DNA from 3 places in the Macrococcus psychrotolerans genome. Region 1 is predicted to be linked to each of the others. Evidence: riboswitches for the same ligand, from Rfam matches in the RefSeq annotation. Region 1 holds a riboswitch; each other region holds the start of a gene.
What was found. A riboswitch is a leader RNA that binds a small molecule or an ion and turns the genes downstream of it on or off. The one in region 1 is predicted to bind S-adenosylmethionine.
Positions count from the first base shown of each region.

Region 1 (7,089 bases):
CGAGTCAATCGTTAGAGAATGCATCTGCAGTCACTGTTCAATATAAGTTTGGAACAGATATGGACAAAGCGCAATCAGAATTAGAGAAACAAATTGAGAAGGTTGATCTTCCAGAAGGTGCGCAAGAGAAACAGATTTCACAAATGTCGATGTACACTTTCCCAATCATTAGCTATTCACTTTCAAGCGATAAGGCAGATATTAAAAATCTGACAAAGCGTATTAAAGAAGATTTAGTTCCAGAAATTGAAGGTGTAGAAGGTGTTACAAATGTAACGTTTTCTGGACAAGAAGTTGAACAAGTTGAGCTACAATTTGATGATAAGAAGTTAAAGAAAAATAATTTAACAGAAGAGTCTGTACTTCAATTCATTAAAGGTGCTACAACCGATGCACCACTTGGATTATATACGTTTGGTAGCAATTTAAAGAGTATCATCGTAAATGGTCAATTTACTAGTGTGGATGCTCTTAAAGATTTAAAGATCCCATTATCAGGCGGAGATAATCAAGCTGATACTGCTAAAGCCTCACCTGAAGAACAGGCGGCGCTTGCGAAGATGATGCAGGCCGGTAAAGTACCAACAGTAATGCTTTCTGACATTGCTACGATTAAAAATGTAGAGAGTCGTGAATCTATTTCTAAGACAAATGGTAAAGATTCACTAAGCATACAAGTCATTAAGTCAGATGATGCGAATACTGTAGCGTTAGCAAACGATGTAAAAGATAAAGTAAAGGAATTTAAGAAGAATAATAAAGATATTAATGCTGTACTGATGATGGATCAGGCAAAACCGATTGAAGACTCTGTAAAAACGATGGCAGAAAAAGCAATTATTGGAGCATTGTTTGCAGTGATCATGATACTCGTGTTCCTAAGAAATATCCGTTCAACGATGATTGCGGTCGTATCCATTCCGATGTCTATATTAATGGCAATGTTAATCCTTAAACAGATGGATATTTCACTTAATATTATGACACTTGGAGCGATGACAGTTGCAATTGGCCGTGTTATTGATGACTCTATCGTCGTTATCGAGAATATATTCCGACGTATGTCTGACCCTAAAGAGAAATTGAGTGGTTCTGAGTTAATTAGCAGCGCGACTAAAGAGATGTTTATACCGATTATGAGTTCGACGATGGTCACAATTGCAGTATTCTTACCACTTGGACTGGTGTCGGGTTCTATCGGTGAAATCTTTAGACCTTTTGCTTATACAGTCGTATTTGCATTGTTGGCCTCATTATTAATTGCAATTACGATTGTACCGATGCTTGGACATACATTCTTTAAGAATGGTATTAAAGGGCATCATGATGATGAAGCAAAGGTAGGGCGTATTGCAAGTTTCTATCATAAAGTATTAGAATGGTCTTTAAAACATAAGCTTATCGTCTCACTATTAAGTATCGGTCTCCTCCTTGGTAGCTTGTTCTTAACGCCATTTCTAGGGACGTCATTCATTTCAACAGGGGAAGATAAGTTTCTTGCATTAACTTACAAGCCTAAACCTGGTGAAACTGAAGAAGAGGTTGTAAAAAAAGGTGAGCAAGTTCAGAAAACTTTAGCTGAGAATAACGATGTAGTAAATATTCAGTACTCAGTTGGAGGAGAAAATCCATTTAACCCGGTTGCTACTAACGATATGGCAATGATGGTTGAATATAAGAAGGATACACCAAAGTGGGAAAGTGAAGCGGAACGTGTATTGAACAAAATCGCTTCTTTCAAACATGAAGGAACTTGGAAGAACCAGGATTTTGCAACGGGTGGTTCGACCAATACAGTAACGGTTACTGTTAACGGTCCATCGATGAATGAAATAAGACCGGTTACAGAGCAGCTTGAGAAAGAAATGAAAGACGTTAATACTGTTACGAATGTAAGTTCATCATTAACGGATAGTTATGATGCATATACATTAAAGGTAGATCATAACAAGTTATCTGAACGCGGACTAACTGCAGGTCAGATTGCAATGGCATTAAATCAACGTAGTGATAATAAAGTTGTCACTAAAATAGGTGATAATGGCAAGTCGACAGATGTTGTTCTGACAAAAGAAAAAGAATCAAAATGGACAAAAGATAAATTAGAGAATACAAAGATTACTTCACCACTCGGTAAAGAGATTAAGTTGAGCGATGTCGTAACGATTGAAGAAGGAAAGACGTCAGATACAATTAAACGTGAAGACGGTAATATATCGGCTACAGTAGAAGGTAAGATTAAAGGAAAAGATGTTAGCCAGGCTACACAAGATGTTGCAAAGAAAGTAAACGCATTAAAACACCCTTCAAATGTTGATGTACATATTGGAGGAACGAGTGAAGATATCGGCGAGAGCTTCTCTCAACTCGGACTTGCGATGCTTGCCGCTATCGGAATCGTTTACCTGATACTTGTACTGACATTTAAAGGAGGACTTGCGCCACTTGCCATATTATTCTCGTTACCGTTTACGATTATCGGGGTAATATTAGGACTTCTCGCGTTTGGGGAGACGCTTTCTGTACCATCGATGATTGGTATGCTCATGCTCATTGGTATCGTTGTTACGAATGCGATTGTGCTGATTGATCGCGTTATCAATAAAGAAGCAGAAGGATTATCAACACGTGATGCATTGCTTGAAGCAGCGATGACTCGTGTGCGTCCAATCTTGATGACTGCACTTGCTACAGTAGGCGCATTGTTACCATTACTGTTTGGAGGAGACGGCTCTGTGCTTATTTCTAAGGCACTTGCTGTAACAGTAATCGGTGGATTGACTTCTTCAACATTATTAACATTAATCGTTGTCCCTGTAGTGTATGAAATATTAATGAACTTGAAGCAGAGATTTACGAAAGATGAAAAAAAGATTAATCCATTTATACCAACGCATGATGCGTCAACACGTGTGCATATTAAAGATAATAGATAAAATATTCTGAATACAGTTGACGTATTGTTTGAACTATACTATAGTGATATCACCAATTAAATATTTCTTATCCAGAGAAGTGGAGGGAACTGGCCCTATGATACTTCAGCAACAGGCTTTAAGTACTGTGCTAAATCCAGCAAGCATATGCTTGGTAGATAAGTGCCACATCGGCGTCATTGCTACTGAAGCAATGACGCTTTTCTATTTTAAAAGGAGCGAATGTCTGTGAGTTCTAAATTATTAAGTTCAATACCTGAAAGTTATTTTGGTAAGACGATGGGTAGGAAGCTTGAAGTCGGGGATAAACCATTGATTAATACAGCAGTTGGTATCCCTGACCAACAAGTGGATCGTACGGTGCTGAAAGCTTTACAAGATGCCATTGTCAATCCTGATAACCATAGATACGGCGTATTCCGTGGCAAGGAGGCATTGAAGAAAGAGATTCAGAAGTTTTATAAAGATGTCTATGATGTTTCATTGGAGGATGATGAAATTTGTATTCTTTATGGTACGAAAAATGGTCTTGTTCATATCCCTACATGTGTCATTGAACCTGGTGAAGGTGTATTACTCCCTAATCCTGGATATACGGATTATCTTGCTGGTGTAAAGCTTGCTCGAGGATTACATTATGAATTGCCATTACACCCTGAAAATCATTACCTACCTGACTTTGATAATATAGATAAAGCGCAACTTAATAATACAAAGCTGATTTATCTTAACTATCCATCTAATCCAACTGGGGCAGTAGCGACTCAAGCATTCTTTGATGATACAATTATGCGTTTTAAAGATACTGAAACAAAGATCGTCCATGACTTTGCCTATGCTGCTTTTGGATTTAATGGTAAGAATCCAAGCATTCTTGCTTCACCTCATGCGAAAGAAGTTGCTGTAGAAATATATTCGTTATCTAAAGGCTTTAATATGTCCGGTGTACGTGTCGGATTTGCTGTAGGGAATAAAGAGATTGTGAGTGCTCTGAACTATTTTCAGGATCATACTCAAGTTGGTATGTGGGGCGTTGTACAAGACGCAGCGAAAGCAGCGCTCGAACTAGGAGAACCTTATCTAGAAAGTCAAAACAATATATTTAAAGCACGACGCGATAAAGTGACAGCGTATTTAAAACAACTTCAAATTCCATTTGAGCCGATGGACGGTGGTATATTTTTATGGGTACGAGTGCCAGACGGTTTTGAGGGGGAAGCGTATACAGATTATTTATTAAAGCAAGAATCAATATTAGTAACTCCAGGAATCCCGTTTGGATCACGCGGTAAGAATTACATTAGAATCTCACTTGCGATTGATGATCTGTTGATAGATGAACTGCTTGAGCGCTTAAAAAATACAAAAGAATTATATATAAAATAAGAACTTACAAAGCATTACTTTGTAAGTTCTTATTTTATAGGTATATCGCACAAAGTACGATAATCATTAGCGCCATAACGATAGAGAAGAGATTAAGAATTAGCTTTGCTTTCTGGTCATTAAACTTAAATTTATAGTTAGAAATCTCTATATTTAAAAATAAACAAAGTGCAAGTAATGTAATCCAGAACTTTATCGTTCCAAGATGCATCAGTGCAACGAAGATGAAGACAACGAACACAGCACCAAGTATGATTCTTAAAAAATCCAGCAGACGCATGTTAATCATATAGATGCTTGTATAACTTACGATCAGATACATCATCATAAGTAAAATAATTAATATAATCATACGACTCTTCCTTTCTTATAATAAATAAATAGTAGGATTAAACCAAGTACGGAAGTGAGTGCACCGAAATAAAATGGCATTTCTAAATTTCTGGAAAGCAGTGCAGTAAATAACAAAGGACCGAGAATACGACCTAAACTATCCATACTGTAACTGATAGAAGTAAGTTTTCCCATTTTATTATTCGAAGTTTCTTTCGTCAATTGACTCGTCAGTAATGTTCTTACAAGGGCATTACCAGACATAAGGAGCACAAGACAGAGTCCGGCATAAAATAAATTCATGGAAAAAGGCAGCATAATAAATGCAACAATTGTAATCAATTGTCCTGTTATGATCACTGGTTTTTCTTGACCGTGCTTCACTTTACGTAAGTACCCACCTTGTAATCCAGCATTAACAAGCCCGCCAATCATAAAGAGCATTCCCATTTGTGTTGCAGTAATATTAATCTTCTCTATTTCAAAGAGCTGAAATGAGCTCTCCATCCCACTCATCGTAAACGTCACAATAAATGTTGATAATAAGAGCATATAGATTGCCGGAGTTAACAGTTTAGTGTTCACAGTAGTCTGTTCTGTATCACTAGAATGCTGTAATGTTTCCTTAATAGTGAATAGACAGAACAAAGCAATAACGGTTAATATTGCAGCAGTTGCGAAATACGGAATCTGATAGCTGATTCCAGATAGTAGTCCTCCAACTGCTGGACCGAATATAAATCCAAGTCCAATCATCATCCCCATGAGTCCCATATATTTGTTGCGCTCTTCATGTGTGGTCATATCACTGACCATGCTCGTCGTAGTAGAGAAGCATGCCCCTGAGAATAGCCCTCCAAGAATTCGAGAGGTATAAAGCATAGGTAAGTTATCGATAAATAATCCGAATAATACGAAGCTTAAAGTAAAACCAATAAGTCCGATGATCAATATTTTCTTACGACCATATTTATCGGATAGATACCCCCAGACTGGTGCTACAATAAATGAAACGATGGAATAAGAGGCAAGCAGTAACCCCATATGAAATGCATTTAAATTTAAACTATGTACTAGAGCAGGTATTACAGGTATTACAATACTGAATCCAAAGTATATAAAGAACTGAATCATCATCAGCAGTTTAAATTGTTGTTTCATTGAATGCCCTCCTTAAAGCTATAGTACTATTGTAGCGAAAGTTAAGCTTAAATCCTATATTTTTATAATAAAAAAGAGCACTTACAGTTGTGCCCTTACTTGTGCAATCTGATTTTCGATTTCAACAAGTTTCTCTTCTAGTCGTGGAGAAGCCTGACCAGTAGACTCTACTTTTTCTAAATCGTTTTGAATACGCATATATTCTTCTTTTAGCTCTAAAAGTTGCTGGTTAAGATCCATAATATCCTTCCTTTCGCTCACTTTATATATGAAATATACCTTAAAATGATAATATAATAAAGAAACAAAGATTTGGAGGTATACATCATGACAAAGAAAATTAAGACAAATGCGTTAAGAAAGCTAGATCAAAAGAAGATAACATATGAAACATATACATATGAAGTGACGGATGAGTTAGACGGTGTTACAGTCGCAAATAAAATTGATAAACCTTATGCTCAAGTATTTAAAACATTAGTATTGCACGGGAAATTAAATTATTATGTTGCAGTTATTCCTGTTGCAGCAACGTTAGACCTTAAATCAATGAGTAAAGTTGTCGGGGAGAAGAAACTTGAACTCTTGCCTGTAAATAATCTTGAGAAATTAACGGGTTATATTCGTGGGGGGTGTTCACCTGTGGGGATGAAGAAGCTGTTTCCGACAGTTATCGATAGTAGTGCAGAGCAGTTTGAAGAGATTATTGTGAGTGCAGGACAACGAGGAATACAGATGCAAGTACCGCTTCAATCATTAGTCAATCTTATTCATGCGAAAGTGAGCCCGATTACACATGAGGATTAAAGACAATTATCTAAAATTAAATATAAGAAATAAACGTACGATTGTCACGAGTGATGTACATGGAAGGCCAGATTTATTAGAACAATTATTGAAGAAGGTGGATTTTTCACACGAAGATATTCTTATAATTAATGGTGATATTATAGATAAGGGACCCGACAGTATACAAATGATTACATATGTAGAACGTCTAATGGCGCAGGGCAATGTATATATGACATTAGGTAATTGCGATAAAATATTCGATGAACTGGAAGAAGCATTTCTATATGACTATATGGAGTATCGCTATACGATTGTTCATGAGATGCTGAAGCAGTTAGGAAAGACACGAGACGACTATTCATCACAAGATGAACTGGCGAAAGAGCTTAGAACGAAATTTGAACATCTTCATAATGTAGTGAAAGATTTGCCGTTGATGATAGAAACTGAAGATTATATATTTGTGCACGCAGGAGTCGAT
Region 1 covers NZ_CP124591.1:205,706-212,794, forward strand. Annotated here, with positions in the region: gene QA539_RS01025 (efflux RND transporter permease subunit) at 1-2,936, shown strand, start outside; SAM riboswitch class I at 3,001-3,101, shown strand; gene QA539_RS01030 (aminotransferase class I/II-fold pyridoxal phosphate-dependent enzyme) at 3,159-4,322, shown strand; gene QA539_RS01035 (hypothetical protein) at 4,357-4,674, opposite strand; gene QA539_RS01040 (MFS transporter) at 4,671-5,816, opposite strand; gene QA539_RS01045 (SE1832 family protein) at 5,898-6,056, opposite strand; gene ybaK (Cys-tRNA(Pro) deacylase) at 6,144-6,623, shown strand; gene QA539_RS01055 (metallophosphoesterase) at 6,613-7,089, shown strand, end outside.

Region 2 (7,089 bases), 730 kb from region 1:
TAAGTCGTTTTCTTCTTTAATTTTTTTTGATTCTTCGTATATAAATAGTGAAGAAAGAATTACTATACCTAAAATAAATAATAACAGATTTGTTTCTACTGTAGTATTTAATAATGTTGAATATTCTACAGATGCATTAAGATATTTCTTAGCTAAGTTAAGACCTCCATAGCCAATCGTTAATATCGCAATGAGCATTAATTTATCATGATTGATTGTATTAAAATAATCTGCAATATCCACTTTTTGCATAAGTTGAAAAGTGAATATTAAAATCATTAATAAAATTATGCATTGAATAATATAGATTCCAAAGTAATATAAACCTCGATTTGAAAAATGCCATAGATCATTACTAATTGAATTTGAGAAGAATTCTGAAATCGTCACTATAGAAGTAAGTAGTGTGACAATAAATGCTAAAATTACAAAGTACTTTGTGAACTTTAAAGATGTGATACTTTTATTCATTAAAATCTCTCCTTTATCGTTTATCAATAAAAATATAACATTATATTTATCGAAAAACAATAAATTTATTGTTTTTCGATAAAAAATTATATATGTGATATCGAAAGCGGGAATATTTTTATGGGACTATCTATTTAGGTGGACTGTACAAATGGCTGATAAATCATTGTTGTAGATTGAAAATTATCGTATAATATGAAATTTATTTTAATGTAATAAATATAGGATAGTTACAATTTGTGTTTTAATTTTTACTTTCAATACAATATATGAAATTTAAATTTTAAATGCAAAGGAGAAAATATTATGACCGAGAGAAATAATAACTGGCCACCAAAGCACCATGGTGAACATAATCCTGCTGGCCGCACGGGTAATACTGATTTTGATGCACCGGGTCTAAAGGGGAGAGAAGACGAAACTTATGAAAAAGCGGCCTTTGGTGGAGCGGATTTTAATGATGCTAGGAATTTAAAGAAATAAAGATATTATGATAGTAACAGTAATCCTTACTTTTAAATTTTCTTACTTACTCCGCCACCGTCTCTCTTCTATTGTATGCTTGCTTAGGCATACACTTTCATAAAATACATGTTTTGAAATATGTAAAAGAGGTATATAGTAACAGATTCAAAATTTGTACTAGATGGGGGTTTCTATATATGAAAGCAGTAACTTATCAAGGACACAAGAAGATGGTAACGAAAGAAGTCGAAGATGCTAAGATTATCGAATCCACTGATGCGATTATTAAGATAACAGCTTCAGGTATTTGTGGATCAGATTTACATTTATATCACCAAGGTGACTTATTCATGGAACCTGGTTTTGTTATCGGACATGAACCTATGGGGATTGTCGAAGAAGTAGGTAAGGATGTAAAGAACCTGAAGAAGGGTGATCGTGTCGTTATTCCTTTTAATATTGGCTGTGGTGAATGTTTCTACTGTCAGCATGACATGGAATCTCAATGTGATAATTCTAATGAGACGCCTGCTAACTGGAAGTTAGATAACGGCGGATTATTTGGTTTCGGTAACCTTCATGGCAATCATTGGGGTGGACAGGCAGAGTATTTAAGAGTACCACATGCTGACTTCTCTTCATTTAAGGTGCCAGATAATAACTTAAAGGATGAGCAGGTATTATTCTTATCAGACGTTGCACCTACTGCATACTGGAGTGTAGAACATGCAGGCGTTAAACCAGGAGACACTGTAATTGTGTTAGGTTGTGGTCCTATTGGATTAATGGCACAGAAGTTCGCAAAATTAAAAGGTGCTGAAAGAGTTATTGCAATCGATAATGTACAACACCGTCTTGATCATGCGAAAAAGTATAACGGTGCTGAAGTGTATAACTTTGATGAAGAGAAAGAAATTGGAAAGTTGCTTAAAGAAAAGACACAAGGTGGCGCAGATGTTGTCATTGACTGTGTAGGTATGGACGGGCAACAATCAAGTCCAGAACCGAAGTTATCAAGACGTTCTCAGCAACGTGGCACAATTAGCCCGATCATTACAGCTGCTGAATCTGTAAGAAAATTTGGTACAATCCAGCTTACGGGAATCTACGGTACTCCTGCAGATAATTTCCCGCTTGATCTGATCTTTAACCGTAACGTTAGGGTGACAAGTGGACAAGCACCTGTAATTCACTTAATGCCTAAACTCTATCAGATGATTAAAGACGAAGTATTTGATCCTACAGAGATCATCACCCATACTTTCCCACTAGAAAAAGCTGATGAAGCTTATAAAGTATTCGATAAGAAGAAAGACAACAATATCAAAGTTATACTTAAGCCTGAATAGATGATAGCAAGCGTTTAAATATAGAAGGAAATCTCAGTGATGATCAATCACTGAGATTTCCTTTTTCTATATATGCTCTATCGTAATCTTCAGGCCCTCTACGACAAACTCTATTTTCTTCTCTCGTTCTTTACTGACGGAAGGAAGCTGGTGCTCTGTTTCGATTTCTCTAAGTTCACGTTCCAGCTCATTGATCTTGCCGACCTTATGCATATTAGAAGCATAGGAATTCGGCTTTCTCTTTCTTACCTCATACAATTCTGCTAATACATCTGCTCTTGTTCTCATACAAAACACTCCTTATAAAATGATTACAATAAAAATAAGCTCATCTTAAAGTAAGAAGAGCTTTGTTAAGAACTTCTTATCTTTCAAGATTACATCTTGTTGGAATTAGCACAGTGCATAAGCCTGCTGCTGAGGTTTCATAGGGCCAAGTCCCTCCACCTACTCTAAATAAGATACGAGCTATTTTTTTGTATATTTATTATAACATACTTTGCTAAAGTTGAAAATTATATATATTATTAAAATATGGATTATAGTGGAAGGAGTGACACCATGTCATCTATTATTAGTGCTGGATATGATATTTTAAATAAACAGTTGTCGCCATTCATGCAGTTTAAGAATCAACATCGCGTGAGGTTTTACGAATCGCGTTTAACGTATTTTAAATATCGAAGATTAGTGGGTCATATCTTTGGTGGAGATGTTAATTTATTATATTTATCAAGTGCCTACAATAAATGTAATTTCAGATTATGGACGGTATTGAATATTTCAAATTATCAGGAATATAAGATAGAACAGAATCACTATGATCTAGTAGTGATGATGGCGAATATTAATCATCTGAGTCAATCAGATGCGGTAAACTATATCAAATATACGAAAGTTAAAGAAAACCATCCATTTATCAGTTATTTGTATAACGAGCAGACTTTCATTAGACTCAGTCCATTCTATATTGATATCATCTCTGAAGATACATCAGTCATTGAATGGATCAAGCGTGAGTTTGAACGAGAATATGCACACGACTTCGATATAAATGAAGTGATATCGGAAGCAGAGTGGTATGGTAAGTAACGAATAAGACAATTAAAATTATAATCGCATAGAGTATAATTGTACTCTATATCGTGTCTGGCATTATTGCGTGGATATATGTGAAAAATAACCATCCCATAAATAATTTATGGGATGGTTATTTTAATTCATACGTTGTGTAAATATTAATATAAATATTAAAAGTAACAGCAATGAATATAAAAAGGCTTTACCTGTATGTTTTTCCAGCGTTGCTTTATAAAGCAGTGTAGTCACTAAACCAACTGCTGCAATGTCCATAACATATTCAAACACAGGGATAAATATTTTAATTATTAAACCAAGTCCTAATAACCCTAGGAATATATTTTGTACCATTTCAATTTTATTTTTCTTTTGCTCTTCAATCATTCCGGAACCTTCTTTCTAATATAGAATATATATACAAACACGCTTAAGAAGAAGTAGTAAAATGCACATACACCGAGGCCATCGACATATGCTTCTGATAAACTTCTATTTCCTATCGCTGCAAATATCAAGCTGCCAGCGACCCAAACGATAGGTATGATTATAAAGTTGAATAAGAATAAGACTTTAATCACCATTATGAAGACTCCTAACACTATTTTCTATATTTTAACAAAAAAATAAAAAATATTAAATTATAGTCTATCTTTTTCGTACAAGTTGATTATAATAATAGTAAAATAAATTATTCTGGAGGAAAAAATGAAGCGTATTAAAATCTTTACTATTTTATTATTATTGTTTTCTTTTTACCCAGCTACTCAATCACACGCCATTTCAAAGAAAATTCCGGTGAAGTTTGTATCAGTAGTTGATGGTGATACTGTACGCGTTAAGCAAGGTAACAAAGCAATCACACTTCGTTTGTTGCTTATTGATACACCTGAATCGAAGGATCCAAAGAAACCTGTTCAGCCATATGCGGTAGAAGCGGGGAAATATTTGGATAGCTACTTACGTTATGCGAATCTTTCGATGCAGTATGATAACAATCAAAAGACAGACCGTTATGGCCGTCATCTTGTATATCTATATGCCAACAATCGTTTAGTCAATGATGAAATGGTACGTTCAGGATATGCACGTATAGGCTACGTCTATTCTCAGAAGTATTATCTAAATGCACTTAAGAAAACCGAGTCGGTTGCGAAGGCTAAGAAACTTCGTATCTGGTCGATTCCTGGGTATGTGAATACACGTGGTGAAGGATTTATCTATAATCCGAAGAAGCCCGTCGTTAAACAAGCACCAAAACCAGCAGCTAAGCCAGCTGCAAAACCAGTTGCGAAACAGCCTGCAACAAAAGCTGGCTATCCAACTTCAAAATACCGTAAAGGTGCACCGAAGACATTTAAAAATTGTACGGCAATGAAAAAATACTATCCATATGGCGTGACAATTCATCATATCTCTTATAACAAGAAACATGATCGTGATAATGACAAGCTCGCTTGTGAAGCATCAAACGTAGCATACCAGCCATGGATGAAGAATAACTAAAAGCAATCCTGAGTGGATTGCTTTTTTTGTGCAATAGGAATTGAAGCATGTTGGAGAGTGTGGGCTACTACAGGAAATTATTCCGCTTTTTTTAGTAGGTCGTAGACGCTGCGCGCCATATCTTTGTTTTATAACAATACTAATAAACTACGTCTTACAGGAATCTGTAAGACGTTTTGAGTTTGGTCAATTATTCATGACTTCGGCTGCTATATAGAAGAAATGTGTTATAAGTGTAATTATTCTATTTTTACAATGTATATTGGAGAATAAAAAAGGAAATATGCTCTCATTTCATTATAAAAATTTACAAAATACAGTGATTTATGTCACAAAATAGAAAGAAATTTAGGGTATAATTACATATATTTTTATTATGTGAATATAACAAAAATATATGTAAAAAACCTATTATAAACCCTTATTAAAGAGTTTTATTAGATTTTAAAGAGTTTGAAGTTTTATTATATAATAACTTCCTTTTTGTAATGATTAAAAATAGGTAAAGTATATTTCTATATTTTGTGAATTTTTTCTTGTTTTTATTTATTTTTTTGTATAATTCAAATAGTGTTCAAAAAAATGAGTAGGGGAAGATTTAAAATGAAAAAATATTGTTTATTTTTGTTGTATTGTCCATGATTATATCTTTGGCAACTCCAAATGTAACATTAGCTCAAGATTTAACTCAAAATATAATAAAAGATATCAAGATAGAAAACGACAAAACTACATACACAAATCGAGATCATGTTAAAATTACAGTGGATTTTGATGCGTCAGGTAGAACGATTGAACAAGGAGATGTGATGCTTGTTCAGTTGCCGGATGAACTGAAAGGATTTGAAACGAGTATGAACCTTTCAAACGCTGATGGTAAAGTTCTAGGAAATTGTAATGTCACTACAAACAATATTACATGCAAATTCAATGAAAACGTAAAGGATCTCACAAACATTAAAGGTCAGGTCTATTTCACGGCTGAATTTAATGATGATGAGCAAGGCACGAAACAAAAGAACTTAAACTTTGGTAACACTGCAATTACAAAGTCAATCACAGTTGACAATCCAGTATATGGAGAAGCAGGCGTATCCAACGAAACTTTCTATAAAGGCGGCCAGATCCTACCCGATGCTCCTAATCAAGTGAGCTGGGCGATTCGCTTCAACAATAAGCAGGATTATTTCCGTCAAGGGGATCCCGCCATGATATCAGATAAGTTAGGCGAAGGTCAGGCATATGATGTAGATTCGTTTCAGTTCACAGTAACCACGAAGGGTCAGTCAACTATCTCTTTGACAAAAGCAGAATTTGAGGCTCAATACGGAGAAGTGTATATCAATAAAGATAGCTTCAATATTCGCTTCAATCAGCCGAATTACACGCAGCTGATGGTATATTACAATACAAAGATTGTTGATAGCGCACTGGCAGAATTCAAAAATGAGGCTACAACTGATTACATCGATAAGAATGACGTATCACAAAATGAAGCAAGTCATGCCACTGTTAAAAATATTAGCGCCGGAGGAAATATTGAAGGAGAGCTAGCGAAATATAATGGTAAGCTGACGATCAACAAAGTTGGAGTAGATAAAGAAGGCAATAAGACTCCCTTAGCAGGTGCAAAGTTCTCGCTTACGAACAAAGCAGAGGAGGTTGTTGCCGAAGGTACGACGGATGACAACGGACAACTCTCGTTTAACGAAATTAAAGGTGGCACATATTCAGTTAAAGAGATTGTATTTCCAGATGGATATAAAGCAGACGTAAGTGGGGATACGCAGGAAATTGTGCTCGACTTCAAGAATCAAAAAGAAGTTATACATGAGATTACAAATATTAAAGAAGAACTAGAACCAACAACAGAAGAACCAACAACAGAAGAACCAACAACGGAAGCACCAACGACAGAAGCACCGACAACAGAAGCGCCGACAACCGAAGCGCCGATAACGGAAGCGCCGACAACAGAAGCGCCGACAACAGAATCACCAACAACAGAAGAACCAACAACGGAAGCACCAACGACAGAAGCGCCAACAACAGAAGAACCAACAACGGAAGCACCAACGACAGAAGCGCCGACAACAGAAGTACCAACAACGGAAGCGCCGACAACGGAAGCGCCGACAACGGAAGCACCAACGACAGAAGCACCAACGACAGAAGCGCCGACAACCGAAGCGCCGACAACAGAAGCACCAACGACAGAAGC
Region 2 covers NZ_CP124591.1:1,512,060-1,519,148, reverse strand. Annotated here, with positions in the region: gene QA539_RS07750 (hypothetical protein) at 1-471, opposite strand, end outside; gene QA539_RS07745 (hypothetical protein) at 778-954, shown strand; gene QA539_RS07740 (zinc-dependent alcohol dehydrogenase) at 1,134-2,285, shown strand; gene QA539_RS07735 (hypothetical protein) at 2,352-2,573, opposite strand; SAM riboswitch class I at 2,647-2,748, opposite strand; gene QA539_RS07730 (hypothetical protein) at 2,847-3,377, shown strand; gene QA539_RS07725 (hypothetical protein) at 3,501-3,749, opposite strand; gene QA539_RS07720 (hypothetical protein) at 3,746-3,946, opposite strand; gene QA539_RS07715 (thermonuclease family protein) at 4,071-4,868, shown strand; gene QA539_RS07710 (Ig-like domain-containing protein) at 5,519-7,089, shown strand, end outside.
Region 2: it holds a riboswitch for S-adenosylmethionine, as region 1 does, so the genes downstream of both, QA539_RS07735 (hypothetical protein) here and QA539_RS01030 (aminotransferase class I/II-fold pyridoxal phosphate-dependent enzyme) in region 1, are expected to answer to the same signal.

Region 3 (7,089 bases), 390 kb from region 1:
TATACATTAACCCACCGGCGATGATGAGCAGTATAAAAGTCAAACTTGCTTTACTGATTAACGATGGAAACAGTAGGACACCAAGCCAGCCCATTCCTAAGTACATGGCAAGGCTAATTTTTGGATTCACATGTTTTGCTGTTGCCTTATAGACGATACCAACAATAGTAATAACCCACTGGGTGATCATAATTGTGATGCCGAGCTTCCCTCCAACCAGATTTAATGCGACAGGTGTATATGTGCCGGCGATAGCGATATAGATCATCGCATGATCTATGATTCTCATCACTAATTTATGAACAGACTTCGGTGGCATTAAGTGATAGATAGATGATGAGATAAACATTAGGAATATGCTGATTAAAAACACACTGATACCGAAAGAAAAAAGGCTACCGTGCTGTACATATGACTGTACCGCAAAATAAGGAAGAGTAAATAAGATGAGTAGGGCAGGCACACCATGAGATACAGAGTTACCAATTTCTTCTCCGAATTTTAGTTCTTTTATGTCATGGAAATTATATTTTGGTGCAGTAGGCTTCATACAATTCATCCTTTTTCTTAAATGATGAGACAATTATATCATGGTTAACGAATAGATACGAAAATTAGCCATAAAATGATAAAATAATGAACCTCATATATAATATTGCAAAATTGTTACAAGTTTTATTGATATGATAGTAAAACAATAAAATTTAATCAGAATATTGTATTATTAATACTTATCGTAACAAGGAAATGTAAAGATTGTTATTGAGATACTTAAAAAATGTCGAAATATTATAATGGCTTTATTTTAATGAATCGATCTAATTATTGATATATCAACGTTTTTCAAAGCTAAATGTTTTAATAGGTATATGTGCTAAAATAGTTCGTTTTTGGAGAAAACTTTAAAATTGAAAGGAAACTGTAATATTATGCATATATATTTTGTGTAATAATATAAATATCTTATTTTTTAACAATTATTATACGGAGGACTTGTATGAAGAAGAAATTAACTTTCGCTGCTATAACAGCTACAGCCGCCGCATCAGCTTATTCTTACCAAGCAGACGCAGCGGAACACAGAGTCAAAGCTGGGGAATCACTATGGTCTATTGCCAATCAATATAACACATCAGTTGCTCAACTTAAGACACTGAACAACTTGTCTTCAAATTTGATTTTTCCGAATCAATCATTACAAGTATCAAGATCTGTAAGCAATACAAGACCAACTACTGTACAAACAGTGAATCGTCCTGCAGTACAGAGTGGTGGGAAGATACATACTGTAGTATCTGGAGATAGCTTATCTTTGATAGCGTATCGTTACAATACATCTGTAAATGAACTTATGCGTCTGAATAATTTAACAGGATACTTAATTTTTCCTGGGCAAAGACTTAAAGTATCTGGAACTACAACGACAACGGCAGTATCCACAACAAGGCCAATTGCAGTGACAAGTAATGCAACATCCCATGTTGTGAAGCCTGGTGAGTATTTATCTTTAATTGCTAATCGTTATGGCATCACCGTTGCACAACTTAAATCATTGAATGGTCTGACATCAGATTTAATATTTCCGAATCAGAGATTAGTTGTTAAAGGTAATGGAGTACAAAGCACACCTACTGTGCGTCCGGTAGCATCACATGCGCCTGTTTCAACTACAGTTACCAATTTCGTTACACCGGTATTTGCACATTCTAATTTATATGATAACGGACAATGTACATGGTACGTGTTTAATAAACGAGCATCCATGGGAAAAGGAATTTCTACTTATTGGTGGCATGCACGTAATTGGGCAAATGGTGCGATTAAAGACGGTTATACTGTAAATAAAACGCCGGCCTATGGTGCGATTGCACAAACGTCTGATGGATATTATGGACATGTTGCTTTTGTTGAAAGAGTAAACGCAGATGGCACGATTCTTGTTTCAGAGATGAACTATGCAACGGGTGTAGGGGTGATTGGTTACCGTACGCTTAATCAATGGCAAGTATCAAGATATGTATTTATACATTAAAAAAGAGATAGCGTCTGCTATCTCTTATTTTATTCTGCTTAGGAAATACTGTGAAGTGCTTGATACTTATCGATGAGTTGTTTTTCGATTCGTGCGAGTTCGATATGTAACGATTTGATTTCATGGCGTAATAGAAATTCATCGTTACGTGCATCTGCCTCATCATACTGATCATTACCGAGTTGGCGTTTCAGTTCTTTTATTTTGTTTGTTCGTGCAATGCTCGCTGCATAACTAGTTGGTGTAATGCTGTTCCATTTTGTGAGTTCCTGCTTTAATGCTCTATAATCTTCTAAATTTCTCATGATTAACGCTCCCTTTTTATTGTATTGAAGATAAAAAAACAACGCCTCCTATAAGAAGCGTTGTAAGGTTCTTATAGTCGGATTACTCCGCAGGAATTAGCACCGTGTTCTTGCGAACCGGTTGCTGAGATATCATTGGGCCTGTCCCTCAATCTCTCTTTATAAGAATGCGTTATTTAATTATTTTCTATTCCATTATAACATATTTTCTTATGATGTGAAGGCGGACTTTATTCCTTTGATTAATCCATCTATCGCTGCATCTAGTATGCGATGCAGTGATTCTCTAATCTTCAGCATAATATCTGTCTCTTGCTGTCTTTCTTCTTTAGTAGAATTAAAACCTTCTCCGTCAACGTTCACATATCCTTTAAGAGACCATATTTTTAAACTTTCAGCTTTGGCCTTTCGTTCTGCCGCCAGCATTCGATTTAAATAATCTTTCTGTTGATACACATAGCCGACTCGAGCGTATCCTTGTCTGACCAGCTGTTCATTAATCATTGTATTACCACAGTAAAGATAGACTAACTCTCTCCCGTATCGATCTCTCTTCCCTTTTGTGTCGTATTGGACACTAAGATCGCAAGTCTTTACAAGTGATTCTGTATAACGTGCCGCTTCAAGAGCATATGGCTGAACGGGTGTATTTGGTTTTTTTGACTCAGGCGTATCAATGAGTAATAGACGGACTGTCTTTTTGCGGTTATTAATTTTCAATGAAACTGTGTCTCCATCAATAGCACGATCGAAGGTCGCCGGTACCTTTGGCATATCACTTTGAAAGGATGAAAAGTTTAATGTGAGAAACAATAATAATAAATTCAATTTAAAACCTCGTTTTTAGCAATATCCTTTAATTATAAACAAACATACGTTCGTAATCAATAGGTATAATGAATTCGTGCTTTAGATATCATCACATGTTAGATATAATAGACTCAACTAGAAAGTGGAGGCGATGTGATGAAGGTTAAAGGAGTGTTTTTGTGTCTATTGGTCGCACTGATTGCCACATACTTGGGTTATATTTTCCCGTTAGTTGGTAGTATGATCTTCAGTATTATTATTGGTATAATCATAGGCAATTTAATAAATACAGCACCTTATGAAGAAGGTATTAAGTATAGTGGTAAGAAGTTACTTCAATACGGCATTATTCTGATGGGATTTACGCTTAGTTTTAAAGCAGCATTGAGTCTAGGTGCATCATCCTTTCCGCTCATCATCACGAGCATCGCTGCCGCTTTAAGTGTGGGTGTTTTAGTGGGCAAGTTATTTGGTGTTAATCAGCGTTTAAGTACTTTAATTGGCGTAGGCACAGCAATTTGTGGGGGATCAGCAATTGCAGCAGTAAGTCCAATAATTAAAGCGAAAGATGAAGAGATTGCATTTTCTATTGCTACAATTTTCCTATTTAACATTATTGCAGTATTTGTCTTTCCGACAGTCGGTCACTGGTTACAATTTAGTGATACAGGCTTTGGATATTTTGCCGGTACAGCGATAAACGATACGAGTAGTGTAGTTGCAGCAGGTTATGCATTTAGTGAGGATGCTGGAGATACAGCAACGGTCGTCAAACTTGTACGTGCACTTATGATAGTACCGATTTGTTTAATATTCGCATTATTGCAGGCAGGTCAATCCTCTGTAAATTTAAAAAAGGTCTTCCCTTGGTTTATATTGTATTTTTTCATAGCGAGTATCGTTGCAAGTATTATTCCGATACCGGAATATATCACATCATATATTAAGACTTTATCTACATTCTTAATGAGTACAGCTTTAGCTGGAATAGGTATGACGGTAGATATAGGCAAGTTTTTCAAAGTTGGTATCAAACCGCTAGCGTTAGGTGCAATCACATGGATGGTTGTAATCGTAATGAGTTTAGTCATGCAGCAAGTATTACATATATGGTAGGTGAGTATAATGAAAAAGAAACTGTCATTTTCAGTGTTACTTGCGTTTCTTGCAGTATTATTTAAGAAGGATAATGTAAAATAAAAAGAATTATAAGTGGATTTAGGAGGAATTTGTGTGAATTATTTTTGGTTGAATTGCGGTTATAATAGATTTAATCATTTTGAGGATTTGATGAACCAAGTCTCAGTTTTTGATTCGACAGTGCATTTTAATCCGAATGAGGGATACCAGGCATTTAAACGTGCAAACCCTGGAGATCGCGTCATCTTTTACCTTGTACAAAATAAAATTGGTTTACTTGGGGCTGGAGAAGTACTTAAAGTCGAAGAGCCAAGACGTGGACAAATTAAAATTCATTTTAAATATGATACAAAGCTTGCACCTTTTACGAAAGACTATTTAATTCGAGATGAAAATTTAAAAGAGACGATACAAAGCATGAAAGAGCAGTTGCTGAATCCGATCTCAGAAGCGGACTATAACAAAATTATTAATGTCGGCCAGTATAAAGAAAAAATTAACCGTTACTTCTTAATGAAAGAAGAAATACCATTTGAATCAGGTATGGAGTATACCATTTATGTCAGCAACGTTAACGGTGTACATCGTTTAGGCTATAAACATTATGGAGAGATGCAACCAGAAGATAAGGTCATTATCTATAAAACGAAGCCGGAACGTGGGATATATGGTATTGCAGAAGTCGTTAAAGGAAAGCATGGGAATAAACCCGTGCCTGGGAGAACAGATGCAACTGCAATTATCATTAAATATATCGAAGATGTGACACCTCGAACAATTTATGAATTAGATCGTGAACTGATGTTGCGTGCACAATATTTCTTAGACGAAAAATGGAATGAATCTGTGACAGAGATTACTAAAAATCAATATCAAGCCATGTTAGAACCTTCTGAAACGAAAGCGACGCCTACAGCACCTTCCATAAATGAAGTGATAGAAACAGCACAATACAGCGCGCGAAAAGCAGCAATGGATAAGAAGTTCTTTGAAGCAAAGCGATTATCAGATACAACAAAAAACATTGCATTAGAACAACATGACGTAACAGTGCAGCAAAAGCTCTTTCATATCTTCAGTCTGCCACAGCATGTAAACGGGATGAAAACAGTTGTTAAATTTATGAAATTAGATGCGCATGCAGTTAAATTATTTATTGCGGATGCAACTTGGAAACAAGCAAACCTTTACGGGGAATATATTAAGTCAGGTCAACACTATACATATAATCGCGGAATCATCACTGAAGCACTTGCCACTGAAGTGCCAGATACAATTATCATAGAGCATATTGACCATGTGACGACTGAGCAACTTAAACCATTAGTTTATGCATCACAAGGAACGACAGTATCGCTGCCTGTGCTAGAAGAACAACAGCGTGCGACAATTGGACCAGTTGGAAGCGGCGCAACCTTTGAAGTACCAAAAAATTTTAGGGTTATAGGAATTACAACCTCTGATGTGACAGAATTTAAAGCTGCATTTCCAGAGTATATTACTGCAGCAATGAAATTCTATAAATATTAAAAAATTCTTAATTAATATTTTTTATGATATTACATAATGATATTTATATTGATTTAATGTGATGGAAAGTTGTGATTAACTCGATATCTTCTACATATACATCTTAGTTAGAGTCAATACTCAATTTACTACACTTTACTATTGCTGAGTTCAGCCGCTAAAAATATAAAATCTCCAGAAGTCGCTAACGAACGTTCGAATCAACCCTGAGATATAAAATATTTAAAAGCACTAAAACATAGGATGCGAAACTCCTGATTTTTAGTGCTTTTAAATTTAAGTAGAGAAGTAATGAATACGATGATAAATAAATCAAACGAGAATAAGTGACATGATAATAGCGATACCACTGAATATTACTTTACCCCCCTTTTTAGTTTTCCATTCTTTATACATTTGGTTATATTTTGTAATATAATTGTAATTTGAATTTTCTGATAAAATAGGTATACTTATTATAGCATGAAAAATAGGAGGCCGTTTATGGATGTTTTAATGCAATTAGATATGTATAATAATTTATTCCTCCAAATGTTCGTGGGCCCTGATAATGCAATTGCTGCCTCATTTATTACTATGATTGGCATGGCTATTACAATTGTTGTAGACAAACTTAAGTCAGATGAAAAATAACAAATATTTTGATAATCTTCCTATTAAAAAGATGTTTTATAGGAAGATTTATTTTTTTGGAGTGATTTGAAAAATTATTATAGATTTTTCTTCTTTATTACTTTAAAATGTAACAAGAAAGCGTTTTCACAAAGGGGAGAATGACGGATGGGGAAAGAAAAGAAAGCATTTGAAAGAAAAGATATTAATGTTTTTTGGGCATTAGTGCCTTTACTTGTTATGATTGTCTGTATGCTACTTTGGGTTGTAAAACTTAAGCAAGCACCACATATTCCATTGATGATCGGCACTGCTGTCGCAGCAATCGTAGCACATAGACATGGTTTTACTTGGGAACAAATTGAAGAAATGATGTATAGAGGGATTAAGATGGCGCTACCGGCAATTGTCATCATCATCCTTGTTGGTTTAGTCATTGGAGCATGGATTGGTGGGGGTATCGTTGCAACAATGATCTATTATGGTTTGAAGATGATTTCTCCTTCAATGTTCCTTGTAACAATTTGTATTATTTGTAGCATTGTTGCACTTGCAATTGGTTCTAGCTGGTCTACAATGGCGACAGTAGGTGTTGCAGGTATGGGAATCGGTTTGAGTATGGATATTCCAGCGGGTATGATTGCGGGTGCAGTTATTTCA
Region 3 covers NZ_CP124591.1:1,855,545-1,862,633, reverse strand. Annotated here, with positions in the region: gene trhA (PAQR family membrane homeostasis protein TrhA) at 1-550, opposite strand, end outside; gene QA539_RS09760 (LysM peptidoglycan-binding domain-containing protein) at 998-2,032, shown strand; gene QA539_RS09755 (hypothetical protein) at 2,071-2,337, opposite strand; SAM riboswitch class I at 2,406-2,505, opposite strand; gene QA539_RS09750 (thermonuclease family protein) at 2,548-3,165, opposite strand; gene QA539_RS09745 (YeiH family protein) at 3,304-4,263, shown strand; gene QA539_RS09740 (EVE domain-containing protein) at 4,381-5,817, shown strand; gene QA539_RS09735 (hypothetical protein) at 6,301-6,450, shown strand; gene nhaC (Na+/H+ antiporter NhaC) at 6,598-7,089, shown strand, end outside.
Region 3: it holds a riboswitch for S-adenosylmethionine, as region 1 does, so the genes downstream of both, QA539_RS09755 (hypothetical protein) here and QA539_RS01030 (aminotransferase class I/II-fold pyridoxal phosphate-dependent enzyme) in region 1, are expected to answer to the same signal.